2 linked regions of the Bacillus pumilus genome follow. The protein of the gene in region 1 binds, or shares a complex with, the protein of each later gene. Links are inferred from orthologs where the notes say so. Each region holds a gene or a part of one and is shown on either strand. Other genes may lie near its edges. The genes, in order: GPS65_RS04340 and GPS65_RS13340.

Region 1 (15,287 bases):
TTAAGGAAGCGTTAGGTGATAAAAAAGGAATCAAGCGATATGGATCGAGTTTTGTTCCAATGGATGAAACGCTTGCTCAGGTCGTGGTTGATTTAAGCAATCGTCCTCATTTGGAAATGAGAGCGGCCTTCCCAAGTCAAAAGGTCGGTACATTTGATACAGAGCTCGTGCATGAATTTCTTTGGAAGTTTGCGTTAGAAGCCCGTATAAATCTTCATGTCATTGTTCACTACGGAACCAATACGCACCACATGATTGAAGCGATTTTTAAAGCGATGGCACGTGCTTTAGATGAAGCAACAACCATTGATCCACGTGTGAAAGGGATTCCTTCAACAAAGGGGATGCTCTAATGATCGGCGTCATTGATTACGGAATGGGAAATTTGTTTAGCGTATCAAAAGCACTGGCACGAGCAGGTGCCCGTTATATTGTCTCCGCTGATGTGGAGGAGCTCAAAAAGGCAGATGCTTATATTTTGCCTGGGGTCGGTTCGTTTCGTGATGCGATGCAGTTGTTAAAACAGACAGGACTTGAGGGATTTATCCACCAAGTCGTGCAGGAAGGAAAGCTGCTATTTGGCATTTGCCTTGGGATGCAACTTTTATTTGAAGAAAGTGAAGAGGCAGGACGTACGAAAGGGTTGGGACTGCTAAAAGGACGGGTCGTTCTTTTAAAGGATCGTGAACAAGATGGGCAAAGGCTGAAGGTGCCTCATATGGGGTGGAATGAGCTCACATTTCATCAGCCCTCCCCATTGTTTGACGGAGTACCAGAAGGATTTGCGTACTTTGTTCACTCTTATTATGTGAGGGATATGAATCCAGAAGAGCAATTAGCAAGCGCAGACTATGGCGTTCAAGTGCCAGCAATTGTCGGTAAGGGAAATGTGCTAGGCGCACAGTTTCACCCTGAAAAAAGCAGTACAACGGGCATGGCGCTGCTCAAACAATTTATTCAACTAGCAAACGAACAGAGGGTGAACAAATGAGTGAATTTACATTGTATCCAGCGATTGATATGAGGAATGGCAAATGTGTACGGCTCGTGCAAGGAGATTATGATCAAGAAACCATTTATGGAGATTCACCGCTCGATATGGCGACGCGATTTGCAAATGAAGGAGCAAAGTGGATTCATCTCGTTGACCTAGATGGTGCGAAGGCGGGGAATCGCGTCAATCATGAGCATGTGCTGGCAATTGCTTCATCCTTAGATGTAAAAGTACAAATTGGTGGCGGTATTCGGACAGAAGAAGACGTTGCCTTTTATATAAACAATGGCGTAGCTCGGGTCATCCTTGGCAGCTCGGCTGTTTCTAACCCTGCTTTTGTGAAAAAAATGCTTGCGCAATATGGGGAGAAAATAGCGATTGGCATTGATGCGAGAAATGGATTCGTATCGACTGAGGGGTGGCTTGAAACGTCGAAAGTGAAGGCAGAGGATCTCGGCAAAGAATTGGCAAAGGAAGGCGCAGAGGTCTTTATTTTCACAGATATTCAAATGGACGGCATGCTGGCGGGTCCCAATGTGGAAAGTACAGTTCGCTTAGCAGAAGCGACTGGCAAACAAGTCATTGCTTCAGGTGGTATCAGTTCGGTAGCTGATCTTCAAAAGCTGTCAGCACAAAAGCAGACAGGCGTTTCTGGTGCGATCATTGGAAAGGCACTTTATACGGAGCGGTTTACTTTAGCAGAAGCAATTGAAGGGCTTGACCGCGTATGATGACAAAACGAATCATCCCATGTCTCGATGTGAAGGAAGGGCGTGTGGTCAAAGGGGTGCAATTCCTCGGTTTAAAGGATGCTGGTGATCCGGTAGAATTAGCGCAGATATATGATGAGGAAGGGGCGGATGAACTCGTCTTTCTTGATATTTCTGCCTCTCATGAAGGCCGGAAAACGATGGTGGATGTGGTCAAGCAAGTGGCGTCCACTCTTGCCATCCCTTTTACGGTAGGCGGTGGAATTAACCACCTTGATGATATGAAGCGCATATTAAGAGCGGGTGCAGACAAAGTATCTGTGAACACAGCGGCAGTTTTAAGACCAGAATTGATTTCAGAAGGTGCCGATTTTTTTGGTTCCCAGTGCATCGTCGTCGCAATAGATGCAAAGTACGTTGAAGAGAAAAAAGCGTACATGGTTTATACACACGGAGGGCGTCGTCAAACGGATATAGAGGTAAGCGATTGGGCAAAAGAAGCCGTGCTGAGGGGGGCAGGAGAGATCTTGCTCACAAGTATGGATGCCGACGGTGAGAAAAAGGGCTTTGATCATCGATTAACAAAGCTTGTGTCAGAAGCTGTCACTGTGCCTGTCATTGCTTCAGGAGGCGCTGGCAATGCTCAGCATATGCTGGAGGCATTTACAAAAGGAGAAGCGGATGCAGCTTTAGCAGCCTCCATTTTTCATTATAAAGAGACTTCAATTCAAGAGGTAAAGACATACTTGAAAGAACACGGGGTGAAGGTCAGATGAAACAGGCAAACGAATTATCCTTTAATGAGGCAGGCTTGATACCTGCGATTGTACAGGATGCTCAAAGTAAGGAAGTCTTGACATTGGCGTATATGAATCAAGAATCCTATGAAAAAACAATAGAGACAGGGGAAACATGGTTTTACAGCCGGTCAAGAAACGAGCTTTGGCACAAAGGCGCCACATCTGGACATACTCAGCGCGTCACATCCATTCGATATGACTGTGACAAGGATGCGCTGCTTGTTCTTGTCACACCAAGTGGACCAGCGTGCCATACTGGTAGTTATAGCTGCTTTTCGGAAGAAGGCGAGAAACGTCAAACGGAAGAGCAGGATCGTTTTTCGATTTTAAATGAACTTGAACAGGTGATTGCGAAACGTCAGGCTGAAATGCCAGAAGGCGCTTATACAACCTATCTATTTGAAAAAGGGGTCGATAAAATCCTGAAAAAGGTAGGGGAAGAAGCGTCAGAGGTCATCATTGCTGCGAAAAACCGGGATCAAGAAGAATTGAAATGGGAAACAGCCGATCTTCTGTATCACCTGCTTGTGTTATTGTGTGAACAGCAATTGCCTCTTGATGATGTTTTAAAAGTATTAAAAAAACGTCATCAAGGTGAGTGAAAAGCCGGGGATACCTCTGGCTTTTTATTTTCCAATTGAAAAACAAATCCTTCCTTTTCTTTTGTTCTATGTGACGACTCTTGAAGTATGTTATACTACACACGGTACACTGTTCGAAATGGAGGGTATCAGTGAGTAAATACACTTCTCAAAATAATCACACACAAGTGGTCCAGCTATTCCAAGATGGGCATTACTTTTTTCATAAAGGTCTAAAAGCTTATAGAGAAAGAAATCTATCTAGAGCAAGTAAGCTAATACAGCGGGCGATCGTACTTGAGCCTGAAAATGTAGAAATGCTGTCACAGCTAGCTATTATTTATACTGAAATGGGTCATTACCAACAATCAAATGAACTGCTTGATTTCATCCTTGAGCATATTGATGAAAATATGTCTGAGTGTCATTATTTTAAAGCCAATAATTATGCGAATCTAGGACTCTTTCAAGAGGCATATAAGTCAGCGACTGCTTATGCTTCATTAGAAGAGAACGGGGAATTTGCAGATGAAAATGATGACCTTCTCGATCTGCTCGATATGAGTGACGAAGAGGACGAAGATTTCCCTTACGATCAGGACGACCTGATTGTGAAGCAGGATCAAGCAAATCACTTGCTAGAAAGCGGCAGGCTTGATGAAGCCATTGAGATGCTGGAACAGATGATTGTCGAGTATCCAGAATTTTGGTCAGCGTATAATAATCTCGCATTGGCCTATTTTTATTCTGGTCAAATCCATCAGGCGAAAGAGATGCTGAACCGGGTTCTACATGAAAATCCGGGTAATCTGCATGCACTTTGCAACCAGCTAGTCTTCTATCATTATGAAAAAGAAGAAGAGAAGGTCAATACGTTAGCAAAGCAATTAACGCACGTGTATCCAATATTAAGTGAACAGCGTTATAAGCTTGGCGCAACATTTGCCCTAGTTGGAGAATTTGAATGGGCTTTTAAATGGCTTTATTCTTTGTATAAAACAGGCTTTCAAGGTGATAGTACATTTCTATATTGGCTCGCAAGCGCAGCTTATTATACAGGTCACAAAACACTTGCACAGACGGTTTGGGATAAGATGGTCGAAGAAGATATCGATGCAGATGAAATCAAGCCGTGGCAGGATAAACCTGAGGAGACTGAGCCGATGGTTTCCATTGAGGAGCGGCTGACGGCGTACTATGTAAGCAAACAAAAAGGAGAACGTGACGTTCTTCAATCTGTCCTTGATGCACGCGCAGCGAAAACAGCCTTCGAACAGCAATTCATTGAACTGCTCTTATACGAAGGTGAAATGGAAGAACGGTCTTTTTCAGAAGATGCGGTTTTTGCAAAACAGGCGGCATCCAGCTTGGAAGAAGCTGTTCAGCCTGACAGTCATATGCCTTATTTTTGGTTATTCCATATTATTCAGCAGGCACGTGCTTCTGGCGTAGATAAGAAAAATGCGCCTGCATGGGCAGCAGCATCTTATTATGTATGGATGCAGGAGCAAGAAGAGTCTATTAGCAAAAAAGAGATTGCATCCTCTTTTCAAATCAGTGTTCAAACACTGTCTAAATACGAACAAGTCATTTGCTCATTAATTGAATAAATAGGTAAATAGATTTATGAGATTGAAGCGTGGCCGAAAAGGTCATGCTTTTTTCTTGGTTAAAAAGGTGGGATTTGCAAGGATTTGGCGAAGTATGACAATCACGACATGTTTTTGAAACATAAATGTAATAAAAATATTAGCTCATTTTGTCGATGTCTCATGTATAATGAAAATCGTGGATTAAAACAAAGACATATATTTAAATATTTTACTATACATAATGAAACACCTAGTGATAGAAACAATCTGGTCAACATCTGACTGATCAATCAGGAAGAAAGACATAGATAGCACAGATTGGTCGCAGAGAATTTGCTGCTTTCTCATGTCGCTTGGAAATTGTCAAAGGAGGAACTATTCGTGAAAAAGTTTATTACTTTCGGTTTAGCTTCGGTGATCGGAGCGAGCGGTTTATTTATCCCATTTACTCATGAAGCAAACGCACAGAACTTTGAACAAAAGAAACAAGAACTGGACAGCAAGCAATCTGAGGTTAACAAAAACCTTCAAAAGAAAAAAGATGAGCTTTCAAAGCTTGAAGCAAAACAAGAGGCACTTGCACTAAAGCTAAAAGAAATTGACGAGAAAGCTTTAAAAACAAGTGATCAAATTGAAGAAAAACAAAAAGAAAATGAACAAACGAAAAAAGAAATCAACGCACTGAAAAAAGACATTGCTGATACTGAAAAACGTATTGAAGATAGAAACAAATTCTTGAAAAAGCGTGTACGTGCGCTTCAAGAAAGCGGCGGTTCTACGAAATACATAGATGTATTACTAGGAGCAAAAAGCTTTAGCGATTTCATCAGTCGTGCAGGTGCAGTGTCTACACTGATCAATGCAGACAGCGAAATCATTAAAGAGCAAGAAAAAGACAAAGCTGAGCTTCAAAAGTCTGAAAACGAATTAAACACAAAGCTTGAAGATGTTCAAAAGACACTTGCAAAGCTTGAAACACTTCAAACTGACTTGAATAAACAGCTTGATGAAAAAGACAAGCTATTCAAGCAAGTGAAAAAGCAAAAAGGAAGTGCTTCTTCTCAAATCAGCGAGTTAAACAGTGAGGCTAACAGCATTGCATCTGAAAAAGACGCAACAATCGCTGCTCAAAAACAAGCTGAAAAAGAAGCGAGAGAAGCAGCTCAAAAAGCAAAAGAAGAAAAAGTACAAAGACAACAGCAGCGTCAAGCTAGTGTTCAAGCAGAAGACAATAGCTCAACTAACGACAGCAGCCCGTCTTCAAATAACAGTAACAGTGGATCTTCAAACAACAACAATAATAACAGCAACAGCAGTTCACCAAGCAAGAAGCCATCTACTGGCGGTGGATCACCTGTCAGCAGTAACGTAGGCGGAATCGAAGGGGCGATCAGCACAGGTTCTACTATTGTTGGACAATCTCCATATAAATGGGCTGGCGGCAGATCACAAGCTGATATTGACGCACGTCGTTTTGACTGTTCTTCATTCGTTCGCTGGGCATTTGCATCAGCAGGCATCAACCTTGGACCAGTTGGCGGTACAACAACAGATACGCTTGTAGGTAAAGGAAGAGCTGTAAGTGCATCTGACATGAAACGCGGAGACCTTGTGTTCTTTGATACGTATAAAGTAAATGGACACGTTGGTATTTACTTAGGAAACGGTACATTCTTGAACGATAACAGCTCTCGCGGTGTTTCAGTTGACTCTATGAGCAATGTTTACTGGAAAAAAGCTTTCAATGGCGTTGTAAGAAGAGTCGTTGAATAAATCATTACTTACTATATAACCGTAAACAGGCTTCCTTAAACAGCAGTTTAAGGAAGCTTTTTCTTTTTTTGAAGATATGAGCAAATGATTCGCTTATTATCCGCAGATTTAATAGGATATGGGTAAGGAATAAAAGTAAGAGTGGAATTGATGCTTTCTGTCATGAATGGAAGCATCACCCAAGGGCATTCTAATAAGAAATGCTAGCAGCAATTGAAGAGGGAGTGACAGTTGTGTCAGAAGAAAAAATCTACGATACGATCATCATTGGAGCGGGACCTGCCGGAATGACAGCCGCTGTTTATACATCACGTGGAAATCTTTCAACATTGATGATTGAAAGAGGGATTCCAGGCGGTCAAATGGCTAATACGGAAGATGTCGAGAACTATCCTGGCTTTGAAAGCATTTTAGGGCCAGAACTTTCAAATAAAATGTTTGACCATGCGAAGAAATTCGGTGCTGAGTATGCATATGGCGATATCAAAGAAATCGTCGACGGTGAAGAGTACAAAATCGTCAAAGCCGGTTCAAAAGAATACAAAGGACGCTCTGTCATTATTTCAGCAGGTGCGGAATACAAAAAAATCGGTGCACCAGGTGAAAAAGAACTTGGCGGACGAGGCGTCTCTTACTGTGCAGTATGTGACGGTGCTTTCTTCAAAAACAAAGAGCTCGTCGTCATTGGTGGAGGAGACTCTGCGGTAGAAGAGGGTGTGTACCTCACACGCTTTGCGTCAAAAGTAACAATCGTTCATAGACGCGATAAGCTTCGTGCCCAAAGCATTTTACAAGCGCGTGCTTTTGATAATGAAAAAATCGACTTCATGTGGAACAAAACCGTTAAACAGATTAATGAAGAGAACGGTAAAGTCGGCAGTGTAACCTTGATTGATACGGTGACTGGTGAAGAAGAAGACTTTAAAACAGACGGGGTCTTTATCTATATTGGGATGCTTCCATTATCTAAACCATTTGAAAATCTCGGCATTACAAATGAAGAAGGATATATCGAGACAAACGAAAGAATGGAAACAAGAGTGGAAGGTATTTTCGCCGCTGGTGACATTCGTGAAAAAACACTTCGTCAAATTGTGACAGCAACAGGTGACGGAAGTATTGCCGCACAAAGCGCTCAGCATTATGTAGAAGAGCTTGCTGAAAAGCTGAAAGCAGCGAAATAAAAGGCTGTCGTAAATCCTTAATATAGCGTCATGGGCTTTTAACTGGAATGTAACACGGGTGAAATAATTTTCCGTTATGATAAAACTAGTAATTGACCCCCTTTTATAAGGAATACATGTTTGGCACGGATGAGAATCCGTGTCCTTTTTTTTGCTTAAAATCAGAAATTCAAGAGATGTTCACAAATGACGCATGGAGAACCATTCGTTGCTGTAAAATAAAGAGTAGAGTAATTGTCCGCCACTCCTTTCAGAGGAAATTCGATCTGTTTTCGATGAAGAAGGGGCATGTTCATTGTGGGAGTCAGGATGAACCTGTATAATAAGTTAAAGACATAAAAGAGTAGGTGACAGCTGATGCAACGAGTAACCAATTGTGTGCTGCATCACGAAGATCAAGTTCTCTTGCTGCAAAAGCCAAGACGGGGCTGGTGGGTAGCGCCGGGCGGCAAAATGGAAAGCGGAGAATCGGTCAAGGATTCAGTCGTTCGAGAGTATAGAGAAGAAACAGGAATTTATATTTTAAATCCTCAGTTAAAAGGTGTTTTTACCTTTATCATAAAAGAAGGCGATCAAATCGTTCAAGAGTGGATGATGTTCACCTTTATGGCAGATTCATTTACTGGAAAAAACGTGACAGAGTCAGAGGAAGGCATTTTAAAGTGGCATGAAGCAAAGGATGTGCCGCATTTACCGATGGCGCCAGGAGATTCCCATATTCTTGATTTCATGCTAAAGGGAAAAGGACTTCTGCATGGTACTTTTACGTATACACCTGATTTTGAATTGATTGCTTATCGGTTAGATCCTCAAGGAGACTAATACATGAACCGTTTTTATAAAGAAGGAGAGGAAGCAGGCATGAATACACACAAACAAGAAGATATTCAGCTTGTGATTATTACTGGAATGTCAGGTGCGGGGAAAACCGTTGCCATTCAAAGCTTTGAAGATTTAGGGTACTTCTGTGTAGATAACTTGCCGCCATCACTTTTACCTAAATTCCTAGAACTCATGAAGGAATCGAATTCGAAGATGAGCAAGGTTGCCCTTGTGATGGATTTGCGAGGACGTGAATTCTTTGACAGCTTAATTGCAGCCTTAGATGAAATGAGTGATCTTGGTTGGATCACACCAAGGATATTATTTCTAGATGCAAACGATAAGGTGCTTGTCTCAAGATACAAAGAAACGAGACGTTCGCATCCTCTTGCGACAACAGGTTTGCCGCTCGAAGGAATCGCGATGGAACGCGATCTGTTAGAAGAGTTAAAAGGCCGAGCTCAGATGATTTTTGATACATCGGATTTAAAGCCAAAACAGCTTCGAGAAAAAATTGTCGCGCACTTTGCCACAAGCCAAGGACAGGTGTTTACAGTGAATGTGATGTCCTTCGGTTTTAAATACGGTCTGCCGATTGATGCTGATCTTGTATTTGATGTAAGATTCCTGCCGAATCCTTACTATATTGAGAGCATGCGTCCACAGACTGGAAACGATGAAGAAGTGCGCTCCTATGTAATGAAATGGAGCGAGACACAAAAATTCACAGAGAAATTAATTGATCTTCTCAGCTTTATGCTTCCGTCCTATAAACGGGAAGGAAAAAGTCAGCTTGTGATCGCTATTGGCTGTACAGGTGGACAGCACCGATCAGTGACGCTAGCGAACTACTTATCGGAGTATTTTAAAAATGACTACTACACTCATGTCACTCACCGGGACATTGAAAAGAGAAGTAGAAAATAGATGACGACACTTCCAAAGGTGGTCATTCTTGGCGGGGGCACTGGCTTATCTGTTTTGCTCAGAGGGCTAAAAACAAAGCCAGTGGACATTACCGCTATTGTAACGGTTGCTGATGACGGAGGCAGTTCAGGCAGACTGCGCCATGATTTGAATATTCCGCCTCCAGGCGATATTCGAAATGTCCTTGCAGCTCTCTCTGATGTTGAACCGCTTGTAGAAGACTTATTTCAGCACCGTTTTAACAAAGGGAATGACTTAACAGGTCACTCTCTTGGCAACCTCATTCTTGCGGCCATGACAAATATAACCGGTGATTTTTTTCATGCCGTCACAGAAATGAGCAAGGTCTTAAATGTGAGAGGAAAAGTCTTGCCAGCAGCGAATTCAAGTGTTGTTCTACACGCTGAATTAGAAAATGGGCAAGTGGTAACAGGAGAATCAAAAATCCCAACCTACGGTGAGCGAATTAAACGAGTGTTCCTCACACCTGATACGATTGAGCCGCTCCCAGAATCGATTCAAGTCATTCGTGAAGCGGATTTGATTGTGATTGGACCAGGCAGCTTGTATACAAGTATCTTGCCAAACTTGCTTGTACCGCATATTGGTGAAGAGGTCATTCGCTCAAAGGCGAAAAAAGTGTATATTTGCAATGTCATGACGCAGCCAGGGGAAACGCTTTCCTACAGTGCAGCTGATCATGTGCAAGCATTAAACGATCATATGGTTCGTCCATTTATTGATACCATTTTTGTGAACAATAAAGAAATTCCAGAAGAGATCAAAGCAAAATATGCAGAAGAACAGGCACAGCCTGTACAGTTCGACACAGATGTACTCAAGGCAATGGGACTGGAAGTCATCCCTGGGGAAATTATTACATATGACCAGCATGTGATTCGTCACGACACGCTGAAAGTAGCCGCGCTGCTTGTCGACCTGCTGCATAAGAAAAAATAGGAATGGGGGTGGCAAGGATGTCATTTGCATCCGAAACAAAAAAAGAGCTGACTAATCTGGACGTGAAGGACTGCTGCACAAAAGCAGAGCTTTCTGCCCTCATCCGTATGAACGGTTCATTATCTTTCTCTAATCGAAAATTAATTCTAGATATACAGACGGAGAACGCAGCGATCGCAAGGCGGATTTATACGCTGCTAAAAAAGAAATATGATGTCACAGTCGAGTTGCTCGTTCGTAAGAAAATGAGATTAAAAAAGAATAATGTGTATATTGTCAGACTGGTAGAACGAGCGAAAACCATTTTAGAGGATTTGAAAATATTAGGTGAACAATTTGTATTTGAGCGTAATATTTCAGAAGAGCTTGTAAAGAAAAGATGCTGTAAGCGCTCGTATATGAGAGGTGCTTTTTTAGCAGGCGGTTCTGTGAATAACCCAGAAACGTCTTCCTATCACCTTGAGATTTTTTCACTCTATAAAGAACACAATGATGCCCTTTGTGAGTTGATGAACCAATTTCATCTCAACAGTAAAACACTTGAGCGGAAAAAAGGCTACATCACATATATGAAAGAAGCCGAAAAAATCACTGAATTCTTAAGTGTTGTAGGTGCGCATAATTCACTTCTTCGCTTCGAAGACGTTCGGATCGTCCGTGATATGCGGAACTCCGTGAACCGGCTCGTCAATTGTGAAACAGCAAACTTGAATAAAACGATTGGTGCATCGCTCCGTCAGGTCGAAAACATTCAATTCATTGATGAAAAAATTGGACTTGATGCCCTGCCAGATAAGCTGCGTGAAATTGCAAAGCTAAGAGTCGACTATCAAGAGGTCACGCTAAAGGAACTGGGAGAAATGGTGGAAAGCGGTAAGATCAGCAAATCAGGCATTAATCACCGCTTAAGAAAGCTAGATCAAATTGCAGAACAATTACGAAACGGACAAGCTGTTACACTCAAATAGGAGAATGAAAAAGGGAGGCAGATCATATGGTGGAAAAAACGGTCACCATCCAGTTGAAAACAGGCTTGCAGGCTCGTCCCGCTGCTTTGTTTGTACAGGAAGCGAATCGCTTTGGGGCTGAAATTTTTCTAGAGAAGGACGGAAAAAGAGTCAATGCGAAGAGCATTATGGGTCTCATGAGCCTTGCGATCAGCTCTGGGGTCACTGTTACACTGATAGCAGATGGTGCAGATGAACAAGAAGCCATTGATGCGTTAACGGATTTTATCAATCAAGAAAACTGAGTCTCTTCATAGACTCAGTTTTTTTAGAAGGGAATGAACATGATGCAATCAGCATTTTTACAGAAAATCGGATACGAAGGACAGTCCATCACCTTTGATGACCTACCTGCTTTATTAAAAAAGATGGCCTACACCTTTCCATTTGAAAATAGATCTGTGCTGAACAAACAATCCTATGCCCTGAATCAAGAAGGGTTGAATCAGCATCTTATTGAAGGAAACAGAGGAGGTCTTTGTTACGATCTCAATCCTCTTTTATATTATGTGTTAAAAGAGACAGGACTTGCTGTACAGCTCGTTCAAGGGACTGTGTATAACAAGGAAGCAGGAGCATGGGCAATTGATGGTACACATGTAGCCATGACGTTGAATCATCACAACGAACGGTATCTGATTGATGCGGGTTTTGGTGTGAATTTACCTCTCCAGCCTGTACCTTTTACGGAAGAATGGATCAAAGGAGCGTCTATTCGGTTTCGAGTCAAAGAGGAGGAAACCGAAAAAGGGACACATCTTCTCCAATTAGATAGAGGAGAAGGCGCTGAAATAGGCTACGCATTCACATTGCAAGAGGTGAGCGAGCCTACATTGGTCCAAATGAGACAGGAGATTTATGAAAATGAAGCCTCTCCTTTTAACAAAAGACCGCTTGCTTCAAAGCTTACACCAACAGGACGTGTCATTGTCACGGAGGAACATGTCACCACACATGAACACGAAGAAGTGTCGAAAAAACCGCTACCCCTTCCTTTTGACGAATATGTGAAAACCCTGTTGCCGAAGTAGCATTAAAAAAACAGCCCTGCGTCAAATGGGCTGTTTTTTTGATTGATTATCGAATACGTGTGAATGTTGCGTAATGGTCTGTTGTTTTGTAAATGAGCCAGTCACTTGAATACACGAGGCGGTCAGCATTGCGGAAGCCTGAGACGTAGTTGATATCTGCTTCACGCCATGTGCGTCCGCTTGCTGAAGGAAGACGCCCCTCCCGGTTAGAGAAAACATCTCCACCAATGCTTTTGCCTGGGGCAACCTCTGCTAGATTTCCCTTTGACGCCACCCAACCAAGGGCACTTGCTTGTGATTTTGTGATGTAGTTATCGGGCAGTCGTTTGTAGCGAATCAAATAATCGGCTACACCATCAAACGTATTAATGACGGCAAGAGTATGGACATCTGATGTCAGTTGAATAGAAGCTGTTTCATTTGTGGCGGTCGGTGTAAGTGGTGTTTCAGCATAGGCTTGCTGCGGAATAAAACCAGAAAACAGAATAGCAGCGATCAGAGCAAACATAGTAAAAACCGAACTGATTTTTTTCATCTTCATCCTCCTATTAAGGAAATCGGAAGCTGTCCTCTTGATGCTTGTCTACCTCATATTATAGCACCCGAACATGAAGGAAATGTAAAGAAACAGGATCTTTGCTAAAATGAGGCTTTTCTCCTGATACCCTTCTGATGAAATAAAGAAAAAGACGCAGCTCTTAATTCTGCGTCTTTTCCGATTAAAATCAAGCAAGCTCTTTCACAATATCTATAGGGGCTTTGCCATCAATTCCATGAATCACATTATGAATGGCTCGTTTCAGCATAAGATCCCGTGTTGTTTCAGTAGCGGAACCGATGTGAGGGACAAGGGTGACATTGTTCATTTCTTTGAAAGGATGATTCTCCTGAAGCGGTTCCTGTTCAAACACATCAAGACCTGCACCTTTAATCCATCCCTCTTGAAGTGCTTGAATGAGGCTTTTTTCATCCACTGTTTTCCCGCGGGAGATGTTTACAAATAAAGCCGTTTGCTTCATTAACTTCAATTCTCGTTCGCCAATCATATGATACGTTTCATCGGTCAGCGGTGTAATCAAGACAATGATATCAGCTTGTTTTAACAAGTCATCAAGTGTGCAATATAAAGCGCCATATGCTGATTCAGCCTTTTCATTCCGGCTGCGGTTATGATACAGGACATTCATATCAAAACCATGAGCAGCTCGTTTGGCGACTTGCTCTCCGATTCGTCCCATGCCAATAATGCCAAGCGATTGATGATGGACATCGATGCCAAAAATATCTTCTTCCTGTACAAATTTCGTCCAATTCCCCTCACGGATAAAACGATCAAGCTCGGCAATTCTTCGTGCAGAGGAAAGAATGAGTGAAAATGCAAGGTCTGCGACAGTATGGTCGAGTGTATGGGGCGTGTGCGTCCCAATTACGCCTCTTTGCCTCATCACTTCTATATCGAAATTGTCATAGCCAACAGAGTTATTGCTCACTACCTTAAGTTTGGGAGCGTGATCTAATAGCTCTTGATCGATTTTCGTTCCAGACGTTAAAAGACCATCAGCATGCTGCAGTTTTTGAAACAAAATATCTTTTGGAATGGGGTCTTTGGATTGCCACACCTCGTATGTACAGTGTTCCTTTAGTAATTCCTCAAATGAGGCGGGTAATGGTTTGGCGACAAAAATGTGTGGTGTCAATGTCAACTCGCTCCTTTCACATGATCATCTTGCTCCTTTTATTATAAAGCAACCATTTCGGTTGAACACGTTTGAAGGTTATCTGCTCAATATTTAATATACTAAAATAACGGAAAAGAGAGACAGTTTCTTAGTGAAAAGGTATATTCATATGCCATCTGATGCATTTTTTACTTATATGGAAATCAGCTAATGGGAGATGTGACATATGAAAAAGCTTGTTTTTCTGAGAGATTATCTAACAAACTGGAAAATAGATCGAGATTTTTTGATAGAAAAATGATTATATTTGAAACATATTAAACGGGAAGGTTGTTTTCTACTAAACCATTTCATCGTCTTTTGGCGATCAGAGAACGATAGATTGAAAGGAATGCCGCGCCCCTCTTGCGATGAATCGTAAATGATAGAAAATGATCACAAGTCTTCTCATCGTTTTCTCATTTTTTTCTTTTTTTTCTATCATTTTTCCTCTTTATGCTTGAGAACACACGAAAGAAAAGGAGGCCAAGCAGGAGCTTACGTGACTTATAAAGAGATGGGAGATGGCAAAATGGGATCAAAATTAGAACAGATTCTTCAGCACAATTCAGAGTTCGTACATGAGAGACATTATGAGCCTTACAAAGCGGGGAAATTTCCCGAAAAGAAACTCGTTATATTAACTTGCATGGATACACGTCTTTTGGAATTATTGCCGCAATCCATGGGACTGCGCAACGGTGATGCGAAGGTCATTAAAAATGCGGGCGCCATCGTCACACATCCTTTTGGCAGTGTGATGCGGAGTATTCTTCTAGCTATCTATGAACTAAAGGCAGAAGAGGTATGCATTGTAGGACATCATGAATGCGGAATGGCAGGTCTTGCGGCAGATCCTTTACTTGAAAAGGCGAAAGCGCGCGGTATTGAAGAGAAATGTTTGAGCATTGTGAAAAACTCAGGGGTTGATTTAAAGGGATGGCTGACAGGCTTTGATTCGGTTGAAGAGAGCGTGTCCCAAAGTGTGAAATTGGTCAAAGAGCATCCACTTATGCCAAGTGATGTGGCTGTTCATGGACTTGTCATTCATCCAGCAACGGGAAAGCTGGATGTCGTTGTGAAAGATAAACAGATTGACGCGCAGTATACCTAAATCATCTACACATACTTGAAGGAGGCCAACACATACCATGCGTTTTTATGGAAGATTTGAAGGATATGATACAT
Region 2 (15,038 bases), 1.8 Mb from region 1 along the record:
TGTATGCGACAGATTTTGTCCCTAAATGGTCTGGTGTAAACTGCGCTTGTTTATCATGCTCTCTACCCATCATTCATCCCTCCCTCCTCTTTAGGATGAACGAAAAAGGAGAATTCATAACTTATTTCTGTCTAAAACGCTCTTCCAACTTTTCTTCAAGCTGGTTTAAAAATTCCTCATTGCTTAATAATTCTTTTTTATTTTCAAGTACAAGCTCTTCAAATGTACGTCGTTTTCTTCTTCTCATTGTACTCACCTCCATTGTTTGTATTTCATTTTCGCCAAAACATTTAGAAAATAAGCAAAAAAGCTGAATCATTATAGATCCAGCTCTTGCTCAATTTCTTTTTTTGTCAGCATTTGATGCTTCACAGACATGATACGTCCTTTTTCATCTAATATGTATGTCGTGGGGTAAGAAAGCACTTGATATCGTGCTTGAATGCCTTTTTGATCCAATAAAATAGGAAAACTCAGCTTTAATTCATCTGCAAATGCTGCAACATGATCTACACTTTTTTCAGTGGTCGTCAAATTCACTGCAAGTACTTCGACTTGATCATATTCGCTTCTAATTGCGTCTAGATCCGGCATTTCTGTCCTGCATGGCTTACACCATGTCGCCCAAAAATTGACGAGCACCTTTTTCCCTTGATAATCAGATAACGAGGCCGTTTGACCGTCTAGGGTTTTCAGTTCAAAATCAGGGGCTTGATCCCCATTTTCAAGACCGATTGCGGGCTCTTTTGGTTCAAGTAAATTCCACACAAGTAAACCAATCAACAAAAGTAAAACAGCGCTTGCTATTCCTTTTTTCCACATGATGGATCCTCCACTATTTTTAAAAAAAGAAGAGAAAGCTGTCTAGGCGCCTTCTCTTCTTTGCTGTATGAGTATTAGTTGCTTGCCAATTTTTCACGAAGTACCATTTGAAGGATACCGCCATGACGATAGTAGTCAATTTCGACTTCACTATCAAAACGAACAACCACTTCAAATGTTTTCTCATTGCCATCTGTATCAATTGCTTTGACAGTGACAAGATCACGTGGACGAACAGTTTCATCAACATGAACTTCAAATGTTTCTGTTCCTGTTAGACCATAAGTTTCTGCACTTTCTCCGTCTTTAAACTGTAAAGGAAGTACACCCATGAAGACAAGGTTACTTCTGTGGATACGCTCAAAGCTTTCAGCTAGAACAAATTTAATTCCAAGAAGGTTTGTTCCTTTTGCAGCCCAGTCACGTGAAGAACCCATTCCGTAGTCTTTACCTGCTAAGATCGCAAGACCGGTACCATCTTCTTTATAACGCATGCATGCATCATAAATGGATGTTACTTCACCAGTTGGCCAATAAGTTGTATATCCGCCTTCTGTTCCTGGTGCGATTTGGTTCTTAATACGGATGTTTGCAAAAGTACCTCTCATCATGACATGGTGGTTACCACGGCGAGATCCGTATGAGTTAAAGTCTCTAGGCGATACGCCTCTTTCTTGCAAGTATTTACCCGCAGGTGTGTCTTTACCAATTGCTCCAGCTGGAGAAATATGGTCAGTCGTCACAGAGTCACCGAACTTGGCAACGACGCGCAAGCCTTTAAGCGGTTCAACCTTACCAGGTTCAACTGATAGGTTTTCAAAGAATGGCGGGTTATCAATGTATGTGGAATTTTCATCCCATTTGTACAATGCATCATCCGTCGTTTTAATTTCATTCCAGCGCTCATTGTTGTCAAAAACAGTTTCATACTCTGAACGGAAGAGTTCAGGTGTAACTGTGCTTTTCACGACACTGTTGATTTCGTCCATTGATGGCCAAATGTCATTGAAATAAACGTTCTCACCATTTTTGTCCACACCGATAGGATCTTTTGTTAAATCGATATTGACCGTACCAGCAAGTGCATACGCCACAACTAATGGTGGAGATGCAAGGTAGTTTCCTTTCACAAGCGGATGGATACGTCCTTCAAAGTTACGGTTACCTGATAAAACAGAAGTGATCAGCAGATCATTTTCAGAGACAGCATCCTCAATTTCTTGTGCAAGCGGTCCTGAGTTTCCGATACATGTTGTACAGCCATACCCAACGATATTAAACCCGAGGTCTCTTAAGTATGGAAGAAGTCCTGAGTTCACGAGGTACCCTGTCACAACCTTAGAACCTGGTGCTAGTGACGTTTTCACGTAGTTTGGCACCTTCATACCAAGCTCACTTGCTTTCTTCGCAACAAGACCTGCTCCGATTAAGACGTATGGGTTCGATGTATTCGTACAGCTCGTAATCGCTGCAATCGCAATTGCACCTGTCTTCATCACAGCTTTTTCACCATTTGCTAGATCAAATTCAATTTGTTTATCCAGCTCTGATTTTTCTAAGCCAAACCCTTGGTTACCAGCTGGGCTTTCAATGTGCTCATGGAAAGTCTCTTTCATTTTAGAAAGTGGAATCAAATCTTGTGGACGCTTTGGACCAGATAAGTTTGATTCAATTTGAGAAAGATCAATTTCCACAACATCCGTAAAAATTGGCTCTTCTGCATCTGGCGTATAGAATAAGCCATTTGCGCGAGAATATTCTTCAACGATATTAATTTGCTCTTCATCGCGTCCAGTCAGGCGAAGGTAAGCAAGAGCTTCCTCATCTACTGGGAAGAATCCGCAAGTAGCCCCGTATTCAGGCGCCATGTTCGCAATCGTTGCACGATCCGCTAACGGCAGCTGTGCAACGCCTGGTCCGAAGAATTCAACAAATTTGTTCACTACGCCTTTTTCACGAAGAACTTGTGTCACTTTTAGTGCAAGGTCAGTTGCAGTCGTTCCGTTTGGAAGCTCTCCAACTAATTTAGCACCAATGACTTCTGGTACTGGGAAGTATGAAGGCTGACCTAGCATACCAGCTTCCGCTTCAATACCACCAACGCCCCATCCAAGTACGCCGATCCCATTGATCATGGTTGTATGAGAGTCAGTACCAACCAATGTATCTGGATAAGTGATGATCTCGCCATCTTCTTCAATCGCATGAACAACACTTGCAAGGTACTCTAAGTTTACTTGGTGAACAATTCCTGTTGCAGGCGGAACAGCTTGATAATTATTAAACGCTTTCTTTGCCCAGCTAAGGAAGTTATAACGCTCTGCGTTACGTTCGAATTCTAAATCCATGTTAATGTTTAATGCATCTTCAGTTCCAGCTTTATCAACTTGTACTGAGTGGTCAATGACAAGGTCAACTGGAATTTCAGGGTTGATTTTATCCGGATCCCCACCTACATCTGCCATTGCTTTTCTTAAAGAAGCAAGGTCAACGACGGCTGGTACACCCGTGAAGTCTTGTAAAATAACACGAGAAGGTTTGAATGGAACATCGATTTCTTTGACCTCGGCAGTTCCCCATTTTGCCAAGTTTTCAACGTGTTCCTTTTTGATCACTCTACCGTCTACTTGGCGAAGCACTGATTCTAAAAGTACCTTAATGGAATAAGGCAGCTTAGAAACATTTCCAATTCCTTGTTTCTCTAGTGCTTCTAACGAATAATAGTGATACGTTTTCCCATTTGTCGAAAACGTTTTTCTAGATTGAAAAGCGTCTTGTTTAGCGACTTGCTGCTGTTTCGACATATCCAAAATCCCCCTTTTGATGATCAAGATCAATTTCAATTCTCAGAAAAATCGTCGTATTTCACCACAATTTTCTCACAATTTCATCTTAAAACAAATTCATACATAAGTAAATAACAATGCTTTTATTAAATTCAATAAGTTTATCTTATCATTAGGAAATGATTACTCTTCATAATCGAGGCAGAGCGGGTTCATACTACAATTGAGGTGATAGAACATGACAAAACGTAAAGCCAATCATGTGATTAACGGCATGAACGCAGCCAAAAGCCAAGGAAATGGTGCAGGCTATATTGAAGATGATCAGCTCGTTTTAACAGAAGAACAAAGACAAAACAATAAAAAACGTAAAAAAAATCAATAAGAAAGGAGCCAGTATCATGACGAATAAAAACACAGGAAAAGACATCCGTCAAAACTCGCCTAAAGAACATCAAAGCGGACAGCCTGAGCCCTTATCAGGCAGTAAAAAAGTGAAGAACCGTAACCATACAAGACAAAAGCACAATTCTCATCACGATATGTAAGCATTCTCCTCTCATCCCGTTGCAAAGCGGGATGTTTTAGGTCTTTCACACATTTCAGTTCTCAACATATTATTTATTATGAGATGTGATGGAGGAGTGTTTATGGAGAATGAAAAGCAATCGAATTCCTCTGATTTTCTTGAAATAGACGATTGGCTCAATGTTTTAATGGACGATCCATTTGCCTGGTATGATGAACACCTCCCAATTGACCTTTATGAAACAAGCCGTGATTATATTGTTGAGATTGATGTCTCTACTCTGTCGATCACTGATGTAAAGCTGACCTTCGCTGGACATGAGCTCACTCTCACTTACACTGTACAAAAGCCAAATGATCAAGGCGACCAGCCAATTGGAAAAAGTGTCATGCTCCCTTTTTGCTTGAACGACAAAGAGATTGAAACAGAATACGAAAACCGAATCATTTCGATAAGAATTAAAAAAAGTTCTGACCATTCAAGCGGTGCATTCTTTTCAAATCCCGCATTTCAAACATTAAGAGCCCACCTTCATTTGGTGGGCTCTCTTCCGTTCGTGTCAAGTCAATACCTTTTGCGAACCACCATGGCCAAATAGTAGAATCGCTATATGATAAGGTATTCTTTTTCTACTAGATGGTTTGGGTCTTTCTAGTAAATGGGCACTTATGACTGAAAAAAGGCGTTCATAGAGATAAGAGACATACATTTTTGTTATTTTCTTCTATCATCTCTTCATGTAAAATAAGATAGAGATACTAGGGGTATAAGGAGTGAGAACATGTTAAGCGGCTGGTTTTTGTGGTTCATTTTATTTTGGGGTACGGTGATGATCGGATTACTCGCAATCGGTGGCTTTTTTATGTTTCGCAAATTTCTAAAACGATTGCCGAAGGAAGATGGGAAATCAGAGCTTGATTGGCAGGATGAATATATTCAAAAGAGCCTCCATTTATGGCGGGAAGAAGACAAACAGCTTTTAAATGAACTTGTCTTACCTGTTCCAGAGCTGTTTAGAGATGTCGCCAAAGAAAAAATTGCAGGAAAAATTGGCGAGTTGGCATTAAAAGAACAAGCTGCCAGCATTAATTTAGACTTAATCATTCGCGGCTATATTATCGCTACACCAAAGCGTGATCATAAGTTTTTATTGAAGCGCCTTCAAGAAAAAAACATCGATCATACGCCATATGAAGCATTATTAAAATAACCTCCTTATAAAAAGGAGGTTTAATTCATTTGAACCTGTTGTGGATCTAATTGCTTAGACATCTTTCTAAACGACAAATACATGGCAACGCGCCAAGGCACAATCATGCCAAAGGCAAGTATCCAAAACATTCCGCTTAGAGAGCCATAATCAATAGAAGAACTCAGGATCGTCTTCATTCCGATACGAAGAACAAGAAGTCCAATGAGAATAAACACAAATGCTTTTGACCGCTTTAAGTAAATCTCATTCCCTCTAATTTCAAACTTTGATGTTTTGATTAAAAAGATGGAGAAAAACATCCCCACTGTGATTGCCTCGAGAAATTCAGCCCCAGTTACCTGAAACATTGGAACAAAAAACATCAATGCACCAGTGCTCATGAAAATAGGAGGTAATATAATTTTTTTCGCAGTTGCCGGTTTTGCAGATGACTTAATGCGAATAAACATAACAGCTACCGCCATACATACCGCAATTATAGAAGAGATTAAGACCATCATATCAAATCATTCCTTTATTCTTTAAGGTCAGCCTATGTATAATATACTCCAATTGACGAAAAAAAACCATTCGCCGCGACTGTAGAAAACGATTTCAAAAGCCAGTAAATCCGCCAAATAAGGAAGAGAACATGATGATAATCCATGTGAGAAGATCAAAGAACAGCAATAACCCTACCACAATCATAATGATCCCACCAATTTTCATGATAAGCTGCTGACGCTTTCTGATCCATGCCATTTTCGTGATGAAGAAAGATAGAATAAAAAACGGGACGGCAAAGCCAAGGACATATGCAATCATATAAGGCACAGCCGACTCTGGATTGTTACTAGCAAGCGCGATAACGGCAGATAAAATTGGTCCTGTACAAGGTGTCCATCCAGCGGCAAAGCCCATTCCGATGAGAATCGACCCAAAAAAACCCGCAGGTCGGTTTTTGAACTGCATTCTCTTTTCTCCCATGAGGAATGAAGGCTGAAATACCCCGAGCGTCATAAAGCCAAAGAAAATAATAAGAATGGCTCCAACCTGACGAATGGCTTGATGGTAATCATCAAAAAACTTCCCAACAAACGATGTCCCAAAGCCAATCGCAATAAAGATAATAGAGAACCCAACTAAAAAGAATAAAGTATGAAGTAGACTTCTTCTTCTCAGCATCACCTTCTCAGATTTCACTTCATCCATACTAACACCCGTAATATAAGATAAAAAGGCTGGATAAAGCGGCAGACAGCATGGTGAGATAAAAGAAAGGAACCCTGCTCCAAAGGCTAAAAAGAAATTCAAATCTGTCAAAAGAACACCCCCTTCTTACAATATACAATAAGAGATGACAAAATCATTTCATTTTTTTTACATCCTCTCAATAAAGATGGTCTATTCTCTTAAAACCTTATATAATTTAATTTGACATCAAGATAACGAATCCTTTAAATTTGAAAATAAACCTTAAAATGGATATAATAGAATCGATTCTTTTTATCAAGATTTGCATGAAAGGAACATGACTTTGGTAAAAACATCATTATTAACTCAAATCGAAGAAAAAAGAGAAGAGCTGATGAAAGTTGTCTTGCACAATGGGATGACATCAACAGTGACCATCGAACATAGCCAGCAGCTAGATCATCTCCTCTTACAATATCAACGACACTTACACTCAAACTCAGCCAACTAATCATATCTCATGGAATTTGTCATGCCGCACGATTTTTAGATCAGTTGATATGTGTGAACATAAACGAAACAAAACCTCTGATCACAGGGGTTTTTGTTTTTTTAGAAGGAAGTTGAAGCCAAAATAAAAACCACCTTCCCTGCTTCATTTAGGCAAGTACAGTGGTTTTAAAGCGTCTGATGAAGGTGAATTCAATAAAGAAGGGACAACGCTTGTCCATTCTTTATAACCATGTTCCATCTATGATCATAATATCGTACGTATTATTTCGCTTGGTTGTTCATGGCTTTCATCATTTGATTGATTTTCTTCTGGGACGGTTTCATGCCCATTTGCATCATCATCATTCGAAGCATTTGTTCATTAATTGGTGGATTCTTTTTCAAGTAGCTCATCATATACTTACGAGCAATAAAGAATCCGAGTGCAACTCCTGCAAGCAGTGCAACAACGCCTACAAGGATGACAACCCATAAATCCATAATTCTTCCTCCTTCATGTTGTCTCGTATAAAGTGTACTAAACAAAAGGCTATTATACAACATTTCGCGTTCAATTTTATTTTTTTAAACAAAATTCCTCACTTTTACCGGATTGAGCCACCCGTGCTTCTTTGAACCGAAGTCCATCGCAAGGAAGCAAGGACTAATTTTTCTCAGCACTTCAAAAAACACTGCTTCTGCTTCATAACTGCCGGTGGCAGACATTTGGATATAGCGATCTTTTATGATAAATGCAGCCGTTCCTTTTCCATCAGGTAAGGAAGCGCTGTATATCGAGCCAATTTGTGTATAGTGAATATTCGTTAAGTTGTTCATTAATCGCTGGTGCATATGAAAAGCAGGGATTCGTTTCGTCACGTAATCCACTTGTTTCACAAGCATCACCAATTCATCTTCCGTGCGATTCGTCCAGTGTAACGACTCAAACAAATGAAACAAAATTGATTCTCTACCAAAATAATGATGCGCAAATTCATCCTCAATCCAATAAATATAATAATGGCGTTCCATGTCTATCCCTTCCTTTCACATTTCGTCAATCTCGTATATTGCTTGTATTATACAAAAATGTGAAAGAAAGAATTGTCTATATATGAAGCAAGAAGAAACTAGTTTTGTCAAAAAAACAAGAAAAAAGAAAAAAGTTTGCAGAGCGGATGAAAATGCTCTGCAAACAGTTGAAAAAAAGCATGATGCTTGGAGACTGATTATTTGTTCAGCTTCGCTTTCACACGGCTGACGACATTGCTGACCGTAAAGCCGTATTTCTCAATAATGGTTTCACCAGGTGCAGATGCACCAAATTTATCAATGGCAATTACGTCACCATCGAGACCAGTGTAACGCTCCCAGCCAAGTGAAGCTCCCATTTCAATCGCAACACGAGCCCGCACTGCTGTCGGAAGGACTGACTCTTTGTATTCGTCAGACTGCTGATCGAATCGATCCCATGCAGGAAGACTGACAACAGATGCGCGGATACCCTCTTTTTCAAGTGCCTTTTGCGCTTCAATCGCTAAACCAACCTCAGATCCAGAAGCGAGTAGAAGTGCTTCTGGCTGTGCATCAGCTGCTTCCACGACAACGTATCCACCCTTTTCTACTCCTTCATATGCCTTCTCAGGTGCTTGATCAATCGTTGGAAGGTTTTGACGAGTCAGAACTAGTGCTGTCGGTTTATCCGTTGAAGATACAGCAAGTTTCCACGCTGCAGCTGTCTCGTTCCCATCCGCAGGGCGAATGACAGAAAGGTTTGGCATCGCACGTAATGAAGCAAGCTGTTCAACCGGCTCATGCGTCGGGCCATCTTCACCAACAGCGATACTGTCATGAGTAAAGACATAAGTAACTGGAAGTCCCATTAAGGCAGCAAGACGAATCGCTGGTCTTAAGTAATCTGAGAAAACAAAGAACGTTCCGCCGAATACACGAAGGCCGCCGTGAAGTGCCATACCGTTTAATGCGGCACCCATTGCAAATTCTCTGACACCGAACCAAATGTTCTTGCCGGCATAATGATCTTTCCCAAAATCGTCTGTGTTTTTGATCGTTGTTTTGTTTGAACCTGCAAGGTCAGCAGAACCACCAATGAAGAAAGGTACTTGCTTCGCAATGCCATTTAAGACTTCGCCTGAAGAAGCGCGGGAGGCAAGACTTGAGCCTGCTTCATAAACAGGAACCTCTTGATCCCAATTCTCAGGAAGCTTTCCTTCAATCGCAAGCTTCAATTGAGCTGCTAGCTCAGGGTATTCTTTTTCATATTGCGCAAATTGTTCATTCCAAGCTGCTTCTTTTTTCTGACCAGCGTCTTTTACAGCTTCTTTGAAATGATCGTACACTTCAGAAGGTACATGGAAATCTTCTTCAAACGTCCAAGAGTATGCTTCCTTCGTCAGCTTTGCTTCGTCGCTGCCAAGTGGTGCACCATGCACACCAGACGTTCCTGCACGGTTTGGCGATCCGAAACCGATGGTTGTTTTCACTTCGATCAGTGTAGGTCTGTCTGTGCTTTGTTTTGCCTTTTCAATAGCAGCTGTCACTTCTTCAATGTTGTTGCCGTCTTTTACGTAAAGAACTTCCCAGTTCATCGCTTCAAAACGATTCTTCACATTTTCAGAGAATGAACGATCTAGGTCGCCATCTAAAGAAATATCATTTGAATCATAAAGAACAATTAAACGTCCTAAGCCTAAATGACCAGCAAGGGAAGCAGCTTCAGAGGAAATCCCCTCCATTAAGTCTCCATCTCCGCAAATGCTGTATGTATAGTGATCTACAACATTAAAGTTGTCTTTGTTATACGTTTCCGCAAGATGTCTTTCTGCAAGTGCCATACCAACTGCCATGGCAATCCCCTGTCCTAAAGGACCTGTTGTGGCATCTACGCCTTCTGTATGTCCAAATTCAGGATGTCCAGGTGTTTTGCTACCCCATTGGCGGAATTGTTTTAGATCATCGATGCTCAGGTTGTATCCGCTTAAATGAAGCATGCTATATAGAAGCATAGAACCATGTCCCGCAGATAATACAAAACGGTCTCTGTTAAACCAATTTGGGTTTTGCGGACTTACGTTTAAGTGATTCGTCCATAAAGCGTATGCCATTGGTGCAGCACCCATCGGCATTCCAGGGTGACCGGAATTCGCTTTTTCAATTGCGTCTATGGAGAGAGTACGTATTGTTGCAATAGATTTCAATTCAATCGTTTCCATATAAATCCCCTTCCGTATCTTGTGTACACCATTATCATAAATCTACTGTCCTTTTTTCACAACTATTTCACGCTGAAAAAGAGTGATTTTATCACATTTAGTTTATCGATCACCTAAAAAGTTATGCAAAAATGAAAAAAGATGAGAATGTTTTTCCCATCTTTTCAAAATTCAAGAAATCATACGCTTAATGAAGGTTTTGATCTCTTTCTCTTTTTAATTTTTCTGGTGTGACATCGTTTCCTTCAGGGTCAACGATTTTCACGGTTTTAAGTGTATTTTTCATAGAAGAACGAAAAGCTTTTAAATACTCTTCTCTTAATTGCTTTTGTTCTGTTTTTTCAGCGTCTGACAATCCGGTCTCTTTTGACTTTTTTGAAAGCTCATTGATTCTTGCAAGCTGATTTTTAGAAATCATGACTAACTCCTTTAAAACATTTTCTCTACATACTACTAAATATCGATCACTTTGACAACAAATCAAGCTTTAGGTGATCAAACCTTTTTCATATTCTTGATACCTTCTATGAACCGTTGCTTTTGAAATGTCAAAACCTAGTGCCTGAAGAGTTGCTGCGATTTCGGCGAAGGTCATGTTGTTCTTTCTTAATCGAACAATTTCTGAAATCGGCACTTCAATACGCTCACGGCCAGGCGCATGATCCTGCTGTTTTAAATTCAGTTCGGGCTGATACCCGCCTTCTACGGCTCTTCTCATTCCCCGCTTGATTTTCAGGTTATGAATTTTTCGTTGATATTCTTCAACGACTCCGACGATCTCAATCACCATTTCATCAGCTTCTGAAAGCTCAAGCTCCCCTCTATGAAACGTACTGTACACTTTCACATTTTCTTTAAAAAGACAATGAAGAAGCGCAATTTTTGCTTGTCCTCTTCCGAGACGTGTTTCATCCTGGATAAGAACAGCATCAATTGACTTTTCTCTTAGTGTAGCTAGCATATCAAACACACCATCGCGATCTAGATCATACCCGCTTGCTTTTTCTTTAATAACTTTAACCACATTCATCTTGTGCATAGCAGCTAAAGCCAGCAATTCTTCTTCTTGTCTCTTCAGCGAGGTTTCCTGCTCTTCTTTGACAGTGCTTACTCTCGCATAGATGATTGCATTCATGTCTTCAATCGACCTTTCTACTGTACTGTTGCAAGTTGATATACGACTGGATGCTCTTTTTTGACTGGTATGACAAGGATGTCACCAGGCTGGATTTCTGTTGAAGCAAGATCATTGTGCTGAGTGACCCAGTCAATAAACGCATTTTTATCAATAGATTTGCTGTCGTTTACTTGATCAGCTAACCCCCAAAGCGTATCACCTGATTGAACTTCTATTTTAACATATTGATTTGGATCATTATGGCTTGTGACTGCAATAAGTGAGAGAAATATGCCAACGATGAATGAGAATACCCCAATAAAAATAATAGATTCTTTTAACCTCATAATGTCATCTCTCCTAATAGAATGTGTGTTCGTTCTTTCTGTCACTTATTATAAATACGAACAAACGTTTCTGTCAAACGTTTTTTTCGAACCTATGTTTGTACTGTTAGGAAAAACATGCTATAATTTCTTTAAAATTGACGTTTTGAGGTGCAAAAGATGACGAAGCTATCAAAAAGACAACTCGATATCCTGACATTCATCAAAGAAGAAGTAAAAAGTAAGGGCTATCCCCCATCCGTTCGTGAAATTGGAGAAGCTGTCGGTCTAGCATCCAGTTCAACGGTTCATGGACATTTAGCTAGACTAGAAACGAAGGGCTTAATAAGAAGAGACCCGACAAAACCTAGAGCGATCGAAGTACTAGATGAAGAGGAATTGAATATTCCAAAGAGTGCTGTAATGAACGTACCAGTCATCGGAAAAGTAACAGCAGGCTTGCCTATTACGGCTGTTGAGAATGTAGAAGAATACTTCCCTCTTCCTGAAACTTTTGCAGCACCGGATGAACAAGTGTTTATGCTTGAAATTATGGGAGAAAGTATGATTGATGCAGGCATTTTGGACAAGGACTATGTCATTGTGCGTCAGCAAAGCACTGCTAACAATGGAGATATTGTCGTCGCCATGACAGAGGAAGATGAAGCGACAGTGAAACGTTTTTATAAAGAAGATACACACTTTAGATTACAGCCAGAAAACCCATCTATGGAACCGATTATTTTACAGAATGTAAGTATACTAGGTAAAGTGATTGGCGTATTTAGAAATATTCACTAAAAAAAGCCGGTATTTCATCAGCTAATGATGAGAACCGGCTTTTTTTTATGAACAAGAATAGGCAAGAATACTCGAGCTTGGGAAGGAACCAAATGTAAAGTTCGGCCAAATAAAGCCCGTTGTTCTCCCGAAAGGCTGTGAAGATAAGACATACATTAAAAATACTTGACCGTTTCTCATTAAGACAATCGTCCATCTTCTATTACATCCCGCAGCGAATTGAACCGATTGCTGCCCTCCACCTGTTTGCCCTGAAATTAGTGACTGCATGCTTTGAGGCTGTGATAATGCTTGCTGATATTGCGAAATAATATGCTGTGGTGGAGCTGGCGGGGCTGAGCCACTAGATCCGTGCCCGGTGCCTCCTCCCCCGAATGGGAATCCTGGAAATCCTCCAACTTGTGAAGGAAACGACGGAAAACCTTGCATCTGCCTATCATATGAGTACCCATTCCACATACCTTCATACGGATAATACATATTCAACACCACTTTCTTAGTCATTCATCACGATAGTATATGACATAAATGAAAAAGCGTGTTAAACGTCCAAAAAGAAACTTTTCCAAAAAACGTTTTGTTCTTCTTTAGAACGGTTAAATACTAGATATAAAGAAAAAATAAAAAAATGAAAACTTTTTGCCACCCTCAAACGTTATATATATAGAAAGAAAAGAAATAAAAAACATTTTAATTTAACACTTGTAATATCACTGTAATTATTGTAACATTTGTAACATAAGAAGTTTTCATTGAGAAAAGGAGGCAATTGCCTTGAAAAAATTATTCGTTTTATTAACTGCTATTATGCTTATGATCTCATTACAATCTACAACATTGGCCGCTTCTAAAAAACCAGCCACTTTGACAAATAAAGAAGCGTTACATATTGCCCTTGATGCACGAGAACACTTTTGGAGTGCGATGTCAGGCTACAAAATTAAGGAACATTCTGATTACAAATTAAAATCATTTAGCTATAAAGACATGACTTACAACTATCTTTCTAAAACATTTGATACAAAGAAAAAACTAAACAGCTACCTATCTCAAGTTTTCACAAAAGAAGCCATCAATCAAGGTTTAAAAGACTACCAGTTCATTGTTCATAAAGGTAAAATGGCTGTTCCAGTTGGCGACGGAGACAATATGCTTAATTGGGATAAAGCAACACCTAAACTTGTCTCTAACAAACAAACAGTCCGCACATATGAATTCACTGTCCCAACACTTGACGGGCGCAAAGTAAAAAGAACAGTTACGTTCGAAAAAGGACAAAAAGATTGGAAAGTCACAAAAATTGACGCTGTTATCTAAATAAAAACCAGGCCATTAATCGGCCTGGTTTTTATATTGGAGAAAATTCAGTCATGCGTTCTAATGCGTGAGCAAGTGATGCTGCCGTGCGAAATTCATTAAAAGGAAGCCCGAGCTGTACAGCGGTTTGGGCAATTTCTGGTCTGATTCCTGAAATGGTTGTCTCTACTCCAATTAACCGAAGTGATGTGACAAGATCAAAAATTTGCTGAGCCACCATTGTATCAATAATGACAACGCCCGATAAATCAATACATAAATGCTGCACACCTTTTTGTGAGCACTGTTTCAGCGTATTTTCTAAAATAATCTTTGCTCTCGCTGTATCAATATCACCTACTAACGGCAATAACGCAATATGGCTTTTTAAAACAATGACAGGTGAACTTAGCTCGTAAATCATGTCTCTTTGTGCCACGAGCTTCTTCGTTGTATTTTTCACGTATTGCTGAATGAACACATGAATTGAAATATTAAATGCCTCTGAAATTAAATCATACCAATAAAAGATGCGGTCAATATCAATATCATCTTGGCGCTGCTTAATAAATTCTTTTAAGTAATGAAGGACCACTCTTTGATTAGACATGTATTCTCTCACAACATAATCTAATGGTGTGTTTAAATGCTTCGGATCACTGGCTAAGTCTTCAGACCACTTCTTAAACTCAGTATGTAAATACGTCTTGTCTTCAATAAGCGCACGTATAAAATGCTGGTAATAATCTTGATTTTGCCGTTTCAGCTCTGATATGATGCTGGAATCTGTTGAACGATAGATTGATTCTGGATCATCATCCTCAATTGAATCATACCAAGTTTCAGTCAGTTTCTCTGCATGTTGCATGAAATAGTCGTATAATGCACGGTTCTTATCCATAAGCATATATCCCTTCACATTCTGTCATTGAATTGTATCTTATAGGTCAATTGTACACTGAATCTTGTGTCCCTGCGAACTCCAATACGCTCTAGCGAACAAAAAAGACACCTACTCATAGGCGCCTCTCTTTTAGTTTTATTTCACAATAAATAATATTCTTTTCCCATCAGGATACCCACTCATCTGGTGTCCAACCCATGAGCCTGCTCCCCTATTATCAGAAGGGCTGACATATTGAACACTCGCCCCTTTTCCTCCTTCAAAACAAACGGCCATTGGCCACTCATCTCGGTCGAATCCTGGTTTAGTCGGAATGCCTTTTAAAGATTCTTGCCTGCGGGCATCT

The links.
Region 2: the proteins of GPS65_RS04340 (region 1) and GPS65_RS13340 are in contact, whole or in part, in a crystal structure (PDB 8WT4), measured with the Bacillus subtilis proteins. The link is inferred for Bacillus pumilus from one-to-one orthologs.

The regions. Positions count from the first base shown.
Region 1 is NZ_CP047089.1:860,389-875,675, reverse strand. The notes cover bases 4,304-7,254. They hold GPS65_RS04340 (C40 family peptidase), read left to right. Parts: upstream 4,304-5,058; coding sequence 5,059-6,450; downstream 6,451-7,254. Other genes in these bases: trxB (thioredoxin-disulfide reductase), read left to right, coding at 6,684-7,254; GPS65_RS04345 (tetratricopeptide repeat protein), read left to right, coding at 4,304-4,695. Also shown: imidazoleglycerol-phosphate dehydratase HisB, read left to right, coding at 1-353; imidazole glycerol phosphate synthase subunit HisH, read left to right, coding at 353-991; hisA (1-(5-phosphoribosyl)-5-[(5-phosphoribosylamino)methylideneamino]imidazole-4-carboxamide isomerase), read left to right, coding at 988-1,725; imidazole glycerol phosphate synthase subunit HisF, read left to right, coding at 1,722-2,480; bifunctional phosphoribosyl-AMP cyclohydrolase/phosphoribosyl-ATP diphosphatase HisIE, read left to right, coding at 2,477-3,106; more of GPS65_RS04345, read left to right, coding at 3,238-4,303; more of trxB, read left to right, coding at 7,255-7,634; GPS65_RS04330 (8-oxo-dGTP diphosphatase), read left to right, coding at 7,992-8,456; RNase adapter RapZ, read left to right, coding at 8,496-9,383; GPS65_RS04320 (gluconeogenesis factor YvcK family protein), read left to right, coding at 9,384-10,343; DNA-binding protein WhiA, read left to right, coding at 10,361-11,311; GPS65_RS04310 (HPr family phosphocarrier protein), read left to right, coding at 11,338-11,595; GPS65_RS04305 (arylamine N-acetyltransferase family protein), read left to right, coding at 11,635-12,381; GPS65_RS04300 (ribonuclease), read right to left, coding at 12,428-12,868; GPS65_RS04295 (2-hydroxyacid dehydrogenase), read right to left, coding at 13,107-14,078; GPS65_RS04290 (beta-class carbonic anhydrase), read left to right, coding at 14,632-15,213; GPS65_RS04285 (SulP family inorganic anion transporter), read left to right, coding at 15,251-15,287. UniProt on the Bacillus subtilis protein: The C-terminal part of CwlO shows a cell wall hydrolytic DL-endopeptidase activity.
Region 2 is NZ_CP047089.1:2,704,503-2,719,540, forward strand. The notes cover bases 12,336-15,037. They hold GPS65_RS13340 (DL-endopeptidase inhibitor IseA), read left to right. Parts: upstream 12,336-13,266; coding sequence 13,267-13,809; downstream 13,810-15,037. Other genes in these bases: lexA (transcriptional repressor LexA), read left to right, coding at 12,336-12,492; GPS65_RS13335 (hypothetical protein), read right to left, coding at 12,538-12,972; GPS65_RS13345 (STAS domain-containing protein), read right to left, coding at 13,841-14,689; GPS65_RS13350 (NucA/NucB deoxyribonuclease domain-containing protein), read right to left, coding at 14,828-15,037. Also shown: GPS65_RS13245 (acid-soluble spore protein N), read right to left, coding at 1-70; GPS65_RS13250 (FbpB family small basic protein), read right to left, coding at 122-247; GPS65_RS13255 (TlpA family protein disulfide reductase), read right to left, coding at 319-822; aconitate hydratase AcnA, read right to left, coding at 897-3,626; small acid-soluble spore protein SspO, read left to right, coding at 3,847-3,993; GPS65_RS13270 (small acid-soluble spore protein P), read left to right, coding at 4,010-4,156; GPS65_RS13275 (Hsp20/alpha crystallin family protein), read left to right, coding at 4,259-4,735; GPS65_RS13280 (DUF2621 domain-containing protein), read left to right, coding at 4,919-5,347; GPS65_RS13285 (CcdC family protein), read right to left, coding at 5,368-5,850; GPS65_RS13290 (cytochrome c biogenesis CcdA family protein), read right to left, coding at 5,945-6,652; GPS65_RS13295 (aspartyl-phosphate phosphatase Spo0E family protein), read left to right, coding at 6,861-7,034; GPS65_RS13300 (YneF family protein), read right to left, coding at 7,298-7,516; sporulation inhibitor of replication protein SirA, read right to left, coding at 7,601-8,047; tkt (transketolase), read right to left, coding at 8,245-10,248; GPS65_RS13315 (DUF896 domain-containing protein), read right to left, coding at 10,436-10,666; GPS65_RS13320 (YneB family resolvase-like protein), read right to left, coding at 10,736-11,383; and 3 more genes.